Regions from separate parts of the Labilibaculum euxinicum genome, predicted to be linked through region 1. Evidence: riboswitches for the same ligand, from Rfam matches in the RefSeq annotation. Region 1 holds a riboswitch; each other region holds the start of a gene.
The links. A riboswitch is a leader RNA that binds a small molecule or an ion and turns the genes downstream of it on or off. The one in region 1 is predicted to bind thiamine pyrophosphate.

Region 1 (3,281 bases):
TATTTAATTCCTCGATAATTCTTTCTTTTGTGATGATATTAATTCGATCCTTATTGGTGCGAATAGCTTCAAGAGTTTCCTTCGATATTGTGAAATTAAGTTGGGTCGCAAAACGTATTGCCCTCATCATTCGCAAAGGATCATCAGAGAATGTTATTATTGGTTCCATTGGTGTTTTAATGATTTTATTATTTAAATCATTAATTCCATTAAATGGATCGAGCAACTCTCCAAAATTATTCTGATGCAGGCTAAGAGCTAAAGCATTAATGGTGAAGTCCCGTCTTTTTTGATCATCTTCGAGTGTGCCGTCTTCAACAATAGGGTTTCTGGAATCCCGATTGTAAGATTCTTTTCTGGCACCAACAAATTCAATTTCCAGATCTTTGTACTTTAGCATTGCCGTTCCATAGTTCTTAAAAACAGAAACTTTTGATATGCCGGCTTCTTTTGCTGCTTTTTGGGCTAGTTCAATACCGCTTCCAATAACTACAATATCAATATCTTTTGATTCCCGGTGTAAAAATAAATCTCTTACAAAACCTCCAATTACATAACTCTCGAGATTTTCACGGGTTACAATTTTGGAAATAATTGAAAATATAGGGTGTTTTAAATGTTCTTTCACTTTACTTTTTTTCAAACAGTTTACTCTAAATCATGTGCTTCAGGAGCCTAAAATCATAAATCCCTGATTCATTGCGCTGACAAAATTACAATTATTTAGATGGAATCTATAAAAACAAGCATTTTTTGAATCTGGCACACAAATTGTAAGATGTAAATATATATATTTATACATGTAAAATGATTGTGTTATTTTAATATTATAAGTTATGGTAGAACATTTGACAGTAGAGACATTTAAAGCGAAAGTATTTAATTTCGAAGAAAATAAAGATTGGAAGTTTGAAGGGAACCGACCTTGTTTGGTTGATTTTTATGCGGATTGGTGTGGTCCATGTAAAGCTGTTGCTCCTATTTTAGAGGAATTACAGGAAGAGTATGGTGATAATCTGGATATTTACAAGATTGACACTGAAAAAGAACGTGAGTTGGCATCAATGTTTGGAATTCAGAGTATTCCCTCTTTGTTGTTCATTCCTACAGATGGGCAGCCACAAATGTCACAGGGTGCTATGTCAAAAGAATCCTTTAAGCAGGCGTTTTCCGAAGTTCTTGGTGTAGGTGAATAATATTTGAGACTTAAAGTTTTGTTAAAGCTCCTGAATAATAATGATGGTTTTGAAAAAAGTATCATTTTTGTAAGAGAGTAATAATAAAAAAAGAAGTTGAACTAGGGGGTGTTCTTTTGTTGGGTTACCTTTGTAAAGAAACAAAGATGAAACGCGCCATGAGAAGACTTTTCTCACACATGAGGATGACTAAGTTGGCGAGTTCTCCCGAAACAAGTTCGGGACAGGCTATTTGGCAATAAAAAACAAATTTAGACACATGAAAAAAATATTTTTTGCATTTTTTGTAACAATGATAAACTTAAGTGCATTTTCCCAGGCAGCAAATGAAGTCATCCACTTGGATGATAATAGTTTTAAGGAGAAGGTATTTGATTTTACAAATAGTAAAGAATGGAATTTTAAGGGGGATAAACCTGTAATCGTTGATTTTTATGCAACATGGTGTGGTCCGTGTAAACGTGTTGCGCCTGTGCTTGAGGAGCTTCAAAAGGAATATGGCCAGGACATTCAGATTTACAAAGTTGACACCGATAAATCGCCAATGGTTTCCGGGGCATTTGGAATTAAAAGCATACCAAGTTTTTTGTTTATTCCTGTTAAAGGAAAGCCAACAATGGCACAGGGAGCTTTACCAAAAGAAACATTCGTAAAAGCTATAAAGGATGTTTTGGGTGTTAATGCACCTGAATCAATTAAATAGGGTTGAAAAAAGAAAGTTTAGGTTTTAGAAAGAGCCGGCATTTAGCCGGCTCTTTTGTTTTTGAACTATTTCCGATTACCTTTGTCGCAAAATCACAGTGGGGTGCCTTAAATAACAGGCTGAGATCATACCCTTTAAACCTGATCCGGATAATGCCGGCGTAGGGAAAATTGCGAATTAACTTTTCGCTAACCTGATCTTATTACAACCTCATTGCAATATATTATTAACGTTTTAACTTATAAACAATGTTTACAAGAAAGATGAACTGTGTTTTGCGCAGAGCTGCAGTGTTAATTTTATTGCAATTTGTATGTTTTATCGGATTCTCTCAACTTACCGTAACTGGTAAAGTTACCGATAAAGCAGGAAAAGCACTTCCGGGTGCCACAATAGCAGTAAAGGGAACTTATTTAGGAACCGTTGCCAGTTCGAATGGTACATACAGGTTTCAGAATTTAAAAGAAGGAAACTACAGTTTTGTGGTTTCATTTTTGGGTTATGAAAGTGCTCAAAAAGAAGTGAAGCTGGCTAAGTCAGAAGAAATTGACTTTAATTTGGAAGCATCTGCCATTATGGCCGATGAGGTTCTTGTTGCTGCTACCCGTGCAGATCGTAAAACACCAGTAGCTCTCACCAATGTGAAAAAGGACGAAATTGTTGCTCGAAATTTAGGGCAGGATATTCCCATGATTTTATCGTCTACACCTTCGTTTGTAACGACATCGGATGCCGGATCGGGAGTTGGTTATACTGGATTTAGAGTAAGAGGAACTGATGCGAATCGAATTAATGTAACCATTGATGGTATTCCTTTGAACGATTCTGAATCTCATGGTGTTTATTGGGTAAATATGCCTGATTTTGCATCTTCGGTAGAAGATATTCAAATTCAGCGTGGAGTGGGTACATCTACGAATGGAGCAGCTGCTTTTGGTGCAACAGTAAATCTTCAAACTTCGAAAGTTGCTTCGGAAGCATATGCTGAAATTGCAAGTTCTGCCGGATCATTTAATACGTTTAAAAATACGGTTAAAGTTGGAACAGGACTAGGAAAGAATGGATTTTCTTTCGATGCACGTTTATCTAAAATTACTTCTGATGGTTACATTGATAGAGCGAAAACTGATTTGCAATCTGTTTTTCTTTCAGGAGGATACTATGGCGAAAAAACAAGTATTAAAGCCAATTTTTTTGCAGGAAAAGAGCAAACTTATCAAGCATGGAATGGTGTTCCTAGTGTGAGATTAAACAATGATGAGGCTGGAATGCAGGAATATGCAGATAACTGGTTACTAAGTCAGGAGGCTGTTGATTTTATGAAAGCTTCAGATAGCAGAACTTACAATTTGTATACCTACAAGAATGAAACCGATAATTAT
Region 2 (3,281 bases), 1.9 Mb from region 1:
GATGCAGCAAATTCACCAGTAATTCCCATCACCATCATCCCAAATACTGCCGCCTGAAATGTATTGGGATTTGTTGCAGCAAATGCACCCAAAACTGCTGTAGCTGTGCATCCCATTCCAGTAACTTTGGCCATCAATTGATTCCCAAAACCAACCGATTCAACTTTTATTCCATCAGTAATAAAATCAATCTCACCGCTTATAACAACAACACAATTGTTTCCAGATGCCAAAATTTTAGCTGATTCTAAAGCAACATCCGCAGCCACAGAACTATCAACTCCTTTCGTAAGCATTGTTTGATCAACTAAAGCCATTATTTCGGAAGCATTTCCCCTTATTATATTAGGCTTGCACGTTTCAATTATTCGCAAAGCACTCGATGTTCGATAAGGCGTTGCACCTGCACCTACAGGATCGAATACAACTGGTATTTTTCTTTCCCGGGCTTTTTCACCTGCAATAATCATGGATTCGACCCATTCTTCCGATAAAGTACCCATATTAATTACCAATGCTGAAGCAATATTTACCATATCTTTCACTTCGTGCAAGGCATGTGCCATTACTGGAGAAGCACCAATAGCGAGCAGAGCATTTGCAGTCGTATTCATCACTACAAAATTAGTAATATTATGAACCAAAGGAGCTTGCTCTCTGATAGCAGATAAATTTTCAATTAATTTATTACCCATTTTCATAACCGATTAGTTTTTAATTGCACAAATAGCTACATAATCACCACAATCAAATCCGTTAATTGGTTCTTCAGCCACCAGATTGGAATTTAAGGGGTGTTTGGTTAATGTCTGAGCAAATTGAAGATTATTAAAATTGGATTTCTTCAACATATCCACCTTTTCTGCAGTAGTTCTCCAATTAGCGGCTTTCACAAACTCAATAGGATAAGGGTTTCTTGGATGAACTCCTTCCAATAATGGGTGTTCCCAAGTGCCTAACGCTTTTGCCAGATTATACAAAACTCCATAAGAACTTTCTTTAGGAACATCAATAACTACAATTTTACCATCTGGACGTAGAGCATCGTAAGATTTATTAAATGCTTTTTGCAAATCGCTAATATAACTTGGCGTACCATTAAACAAAATTGTATCGTAGTTTTCCTTACCTAACTCCATCTCCTCCGCAGTGCTTATGTCCACATTAAGTCCACGTTTCCTAGCGATATCAGCCATTCCTTCCGAAGGTTCAATTCCATTTTTTATCGAAATATTGAATTCTTTTTCAAGAATTGTTTCGAACAAGCCACTTCCACAACCAACAGAGAATATATCTCCTGCATTTTCAAGAAAATGGGCAACAAGTTTTACTTCAGAATACAATACATTTTCATTTTCGAGAAACCACGCATCATAATCTGATGCGTACTTATTAAATTTAGAACTCATTTGTTATTTTTAATTAGTCAAATAATTAGTAATAATTATCTGCAAAACAAAAGGCTGTAAAAACAGAAAACCGCCTCGTACATAACGAAACGGTTCTATCTAATTACTTAGGCAAGTTAAAATCAGACGAATCATTTCCCTACGCTACTATTATGCAGATCAGGTAAAAGGGTAAAGTCTCAGCCCAAATAAATACTCAAGCACCCCTAACGACACGACAAAGGTATTAATATTTTACAATAGAATGTATTAGAAACAAATGATTTTGACTTCTGTGTGCAGTACTTAACAAATCACCCATCCTCTCTTGAGAACGCATATTTCCTAAGTATTAAATAAGATCTCTGCGGTTGCCACAATTTCAACCCTTCCTTTAGTTGGAATCAGATCACTCCAAACCCAATTGTAATGTTCAATTACTTTCTCTGCAGATAAATGGGGCCGATCCGCCGTCGTATGCGCATCTTTAACTACGGTAATATTAAAATCCTTAATCAATGCAGATTGAATTGTGGATTCTACACAAAAATCAGTTGCACATCCCGTAATCACCAATTCGCTCACGTTTAGTTCTTTCAATTTCTCTTCAAGGTCGGATTCATAAAAAGAATCATTCGCCGTTTTATATAGAACCAAATCAGATTCAGCAATGTTTAGATCATCCAGAATTTCCCACTCTTCTGTACCAGGCACAAAACAATTCTGTTTCGAACCATTGTGCTGTATGTATACTACAGGATTCCCATATTCACGAAATCCAGCGGCCAATTGATTGATTCGCTTCACAACTCCCTTTGTGTCATAACGAGGAGTTGCGGGCGTAAACGAGCCTTTTTGCATGTCGATGATTAGAAGAGCACTGGAATTTGTCTGATTTTCTTTCATTTCAACCTGTATTAAAAAAGGATTAATTTAATTTGATAATCAGATTTATTCCTGATTCAAAAAATCACAAACTTTACTAAAAACAAGATCTAAGCTTTCTTCAATATTTACAGACTCTGCCTTATTCATTGGAAATGGATTTTCATGTGAATATGAATATGGAAAATCAAGCTCTTCTACAGTAATATTAATATCTCTGGAGGCTCCTTTCAAGGTATTTTCAATCTCGTAAGTCGGAAAAACAGAATCTCCTTTTAAGGCAATCGCATAAATCTGATTTTCGGCTTTTTTAAACAAAGCTTCTCTAAAATATCTCATATTCTTGTACTCCAACATGGTATGAAATACCTTCCCTTCCATGTGATCTTCTTCAATGTAATGATGCAGAAGATTATCTTTCTTTAAAAAACTGCTGAAATGCTCAACCAAATAAGAATACAAGGTAACATTAACTTCACTATCCAGAATAAATTTAGAAACAGGAGACAAACGATTAAATACAGCACCACTGCAAAACAAACACAATTTTGTTTCACTAAAATAATTTTTGTGGTTTGTTAACTTCAGAATTTCAGCCAAAAAACCTCCGATAGAGTATGCAAAAATATCAAAACTAAAATCCTTATCGATTAATTCATGCTTGCCGCTTTTACACTCTTCAATAAATTGAATGATATCGTAATAAGTTTGCAAACCCGACCAGATAAATCTTTGCGGCATGGAATGAAGCCGCATGCTGATGGCTACATTCGATAATGAGGAACCAATAATATTTGGAAATTGTGCTTTTCGTTTTTTACTCAATTCAAACATTGCCTTTTTATCGCTCCAATGCTTTGGTGCACGCTGCATATGAAATGCGATCGGAAAAAAGACAACTGCGCTCTGTGTTTTCTCACAAATAGCTTGTCCCCACGGCAAATATTTATCCCACGTTTTTTCATTAAAGCCATGAAAGATAAATGTTAGTTTTTCTATTTTACAATC
Region 3 (3,281 bases), 1.3 Mb from region 1:
CCGCCCCTGTGCAATCTCATTTCGCAGCCATTCAACATCAACTCTTTCGTTTTTTGCAACGATATTCATTTCTGCTGTAATAATGCCTTCTTTGGCTTTTTCTATTTGTGTAATCATTATTTCTTGTTTATTAAATTAGTAAACTCCAGAACTCTTTCATCAAACTGATCGGTTTGCATAAAATGCCGCACCATGGCAATATTTTTTGCTCCTGCACTTAGAATGGTCTGTATGTTTTCGGGAAAAATTCCTCCGATTGCCACCACAGGAATGGTCGCCATATTCAATACTTGCTTTAGTTGTTCAATGCCTACAGGTTGATCAGGTTTGGCTTTTGCATTGGTTGGATATACCGGGCCAAAACCTATGTAATCAGGCTTCTGAACAAGCGCTTCCTTCACTTGCTGAATAGAATGAGTTGACAAACCAATTTTCATATCTCCAACAATTTTTCGGGCTTCTTCCAAACTCATATCATCTTGTCCGAGATGTAAACAATCAGCTTCGCAAATTGCTGCGATATCCGCACGGTCATTCATCACAAAACTGGTTTCACTTCCTCTGGTAATGTCTCTGATTTCTTTTCCAACCTTAATTAATTCCTTATCGGATAAAGATTTTTCGCGCAGCTGCAGCATCCTGACTCCCCGCTCAACACACGATTCGGCAATGGAACGATATGAAGAGTGAGGCTTTGTAATGATGATGTATAAACCAAAGTCCTTCATCTTATTTACTTAAATTTTCAGCAATTAAACCAGCTAATTTTTCACCGGAAAGAAGCATTCCTCCAAAGATAGGTCCCATTCGAAAACCACCGCTAACACCATTCGATGCCATACCTGATACATACAATCCAGGGTATACTTCTTTGGTGTTTTCTACAGTAGTTCGCTCAGCTTCATCTATCGACAAAGAGTATTCCCCCATCACTTTACCTGTTTTTGTGTTTAGCTTCACGTCGTTTTTACGTTCCAAGGTGCGAACAATGTCACAATCGTGCCCCGTGCCATCAACCACTGCTTTTGCCATGATCACCAAAGGATCGACATGCATTTTTTCCCGGCGAACCGAAGCCCAGTTTAGAACAACACCACATACCCTGTCATTTTGAAAAACAACATCTTCAATAGAAGAACAATTGAATATTTTTACTCCTGCCTGCGTAGCATGGTAAATTAAAGCGGAGGTTGCATGCACAGAATCAAGCGTGTAATAATCTCCCTGATAGTTTGTATAGGAAATATTTAATTCGTCAAGAATATGCAGTGCATCTTTCTGAACTATTATCTCGTTAAACATCATGGCACCGCCCCACATGCCTCCGCCTGGAGCCAGTTTACTTTCATACAAAGCAACTTTAAAGTCTTTCTTTGCGAGATAATAGGATGCGATTAGTCCAGAAGGTCCACCTCCGACAATGGCCACATCAACCGATAAATTTTCTTTGAGTTTTTTAAAATAGGAATCGACGATTCCTGCAGATACAATTTGCTCCATTTTATTGTTTATTAAGTGAATAATAGTAATAAACAGGGGCGGTCCTACTCCAAAAAAGCAGACTTTTCTTTACTTTCCTACGCAGGCATTATCCTGATCAGGTAAAGGGTATGATCTCAGCCTTAAAGTTAGGCACCCCTAGTTTATATAAATGCAAATGTAAAATAAAAACCCGGAACAGGCTCTTCGCATGGGAATATTTTATGGATTAATTCCCGGGATAAATTATCTTTGCCTGCCAATAATAAGCTTGCAAACAATGTTAGATTTTAAAATAGAGGAAGATAAATGTATTGAGTGCGGTCTTTGTGCACAGGATTGTCCGGTTGGTATTATAGAATTGAATCCAAAGCCTGTCATCCGAAAAGAAAAGGAGACGAATTGTTTAAAATGCCAACATTGTTTAGCCATTTGTCCTACGGCAGCACTTTCGATATTAGGAAAAAATCCGGGAGACAGTGTTTCTGCAAAAGATGAAATGCCAAAGCCTGAAGCAATCAGCAGATTGATAAAAACAAGACGCTCGATCCGAAAATACAAAAAAGAAACCATCGATAAGGAATTAATTCAGGAACTGATTGAAACGGCTGCGCATGCACCAACAGGACATAACGACAATGCTGTTTTACTGTCGTTAATTGACAACAAAGAGGATTTGGACTTATTCCGGTTAAAAGTGTACGATTCACTGAAAAATGCCAGAGAATCAGGCACACTGGAGAAACGCTTTCAATTCCTGCTGTCCTATCAGAAATTATGGGAAACTAAAGGTATAGATGTTATTTTTAGAGATGCTCCACACCTAATTATTGCTTCTGCCCGATCTGCTGATGCTTCACCAATGGCAGATTGTTTAATTACATTGAGTTATTTTGAATTAATAGCCAACTCACACGGAATAGGAACACTTTGGAACGGAATGATAAAATGGGCAATAGATGATATTGATCCTGAATTACGCACTCTGATTGGCATACCAAAAGATCATACGATTGGATATGTAATGCTGTTTGGTAAATCTGCCGTAAAATATGCCCGGGGAATTCAATCGGAAGGCTTAAAAGTGAATCGGATAAAGCTTGAAAAATAAGAAGCCTGTATTCCTCAGAGATACTTACAATAGATTTATTCTATTAACATTTCATTAAAACAATTGTATTCAGTTCCTGCTTAATTTTACACTTTCAATTGGTGTAAACCAATCAATTTTCCACGAATCTGAAATCACAAAAACAATAAAACTTGCAAAATGAAGGTAGTCGCATTTAACGGAAGTCCGAAAAAAGAAGGAAACACTTACCATGCCCTTAAATTAGTAACAGAGCAGTTGGAACTGCAAGGTATTGAAACAGAGATCGTGCATGTTGGAAATAAAGGAGTAAAAGGTTGTATCGCCTGCGGTCAGTGTGCTAAAAACAAGGATGAAAAGTGTGTACTAACAGGAGATGATGTAAACATATGGATTCAAAAGATGAAAGAAGCCGATGGCATTCTGCTTGGCTCACCAGTTCATTATGCCTCTTTGGGAGCAAATATGAAATCGTTTTTAGACCGGGCATTCTATGTGAGTGGTGCAAACGGCAATTTGTTTCGCCACAAAGTTGGTGCTTCGGTTGTTGCGGTTCGTCGTTCGGGAGGATTGCCAACCTTTAACGAACTGAACAATTATCTCAACTATTCAGAAATGATGGTTCCGACATCAAATTATTGGAATGTAATTCACGGAACGACTCCAGGTGAAGTTTTACAGGATGAAGAAGGCATGCAGATTATGAGAGTTT

Region 2: linked by a shared signal. The riboswitch ahead of ACY0M5_RS14010 (class I SAM-dependent DNA methyltransferase) and the one ahead of ACY0M5_RS06715 (TonB-dependent receptor) in region 1 are both predicted to bind thiamine pyrophosphate.
Region 3: linked by a shared signal. The riboswitch ahead of ACY0M5_RS11670 (sulfide-dependent adenosine diphosphate thiazole synthase) and the one ahead of ACY0M5_RS06715 (TonB-dependent receptor) in region 1 are both predicted to bind thiamine pyrophosphate.

The regions. Positions count from the first base shown of each region.
Region 1 covers NZ_OY782756.1:1,589,355-1,592,635, forward strand. Annotated here, with positions in the region: gene ACY0M5_RS06700 (CCA tRNA nucleotidyltransferase) at 1-643, opposite strand, end outside; gene trxA (thioredoxin) at 837-1,196, shown strand; gene trxA (thioredoxin) at 1,456-1,899, shown strand; TPP riboswitch at 1,988-2,084, shown strand; gene ACY0M5_RS06715 (TonB-dependent receptor) at 2,148-3,281, shown strand, end outside.
Region 2 covers NZ_OY782756.1:3,495,565-3,498,845, forward strand. Annotated here, with positions in the region: gene thiM (hydroxyethylthiazole kinase) at 1-695, opposite strand, end outside; gene ACY0M5_RS14010 (class I SAM-dependent DNA methyltransferase) at 708-1,409, opposite strand; TPP riboswitch at 1,529-1,627, opposite strand; gene ACY0M5_RS14015 (cysteine hydrolase family protein) at 1,734-2,294, opposite strand; gene ACY0M5_RS14020 (DUF6051 family protein) at 2,340-3,281, opposite strand, start outside.
Region 3 covers NZ_OY782756.1:2,935,862-2,939,142, reverse strand. Annotated here, with positions in the region: gene thiC (phosphomethylpyrimidine synthase ThiC) at 1-117, opposite strand, end outside; gene thiE (thiamine phosphate synthase) at 117-728, opposite strand; gene ACY0M5_RS11670 (sulfide-dependent adenosine diphosphate thiazole synthase) at 730-1,500, opposite strand; TPP riboswitch at 1,558-1,650, opposite strand; gene ACY0M5_RS11665 (nitroreductase family protein) at 1,760-2,590, shown strand; gene ACY0M5_RS11660 (flavodoxin family protein) at 2,750-3,281, shown strand, end outside.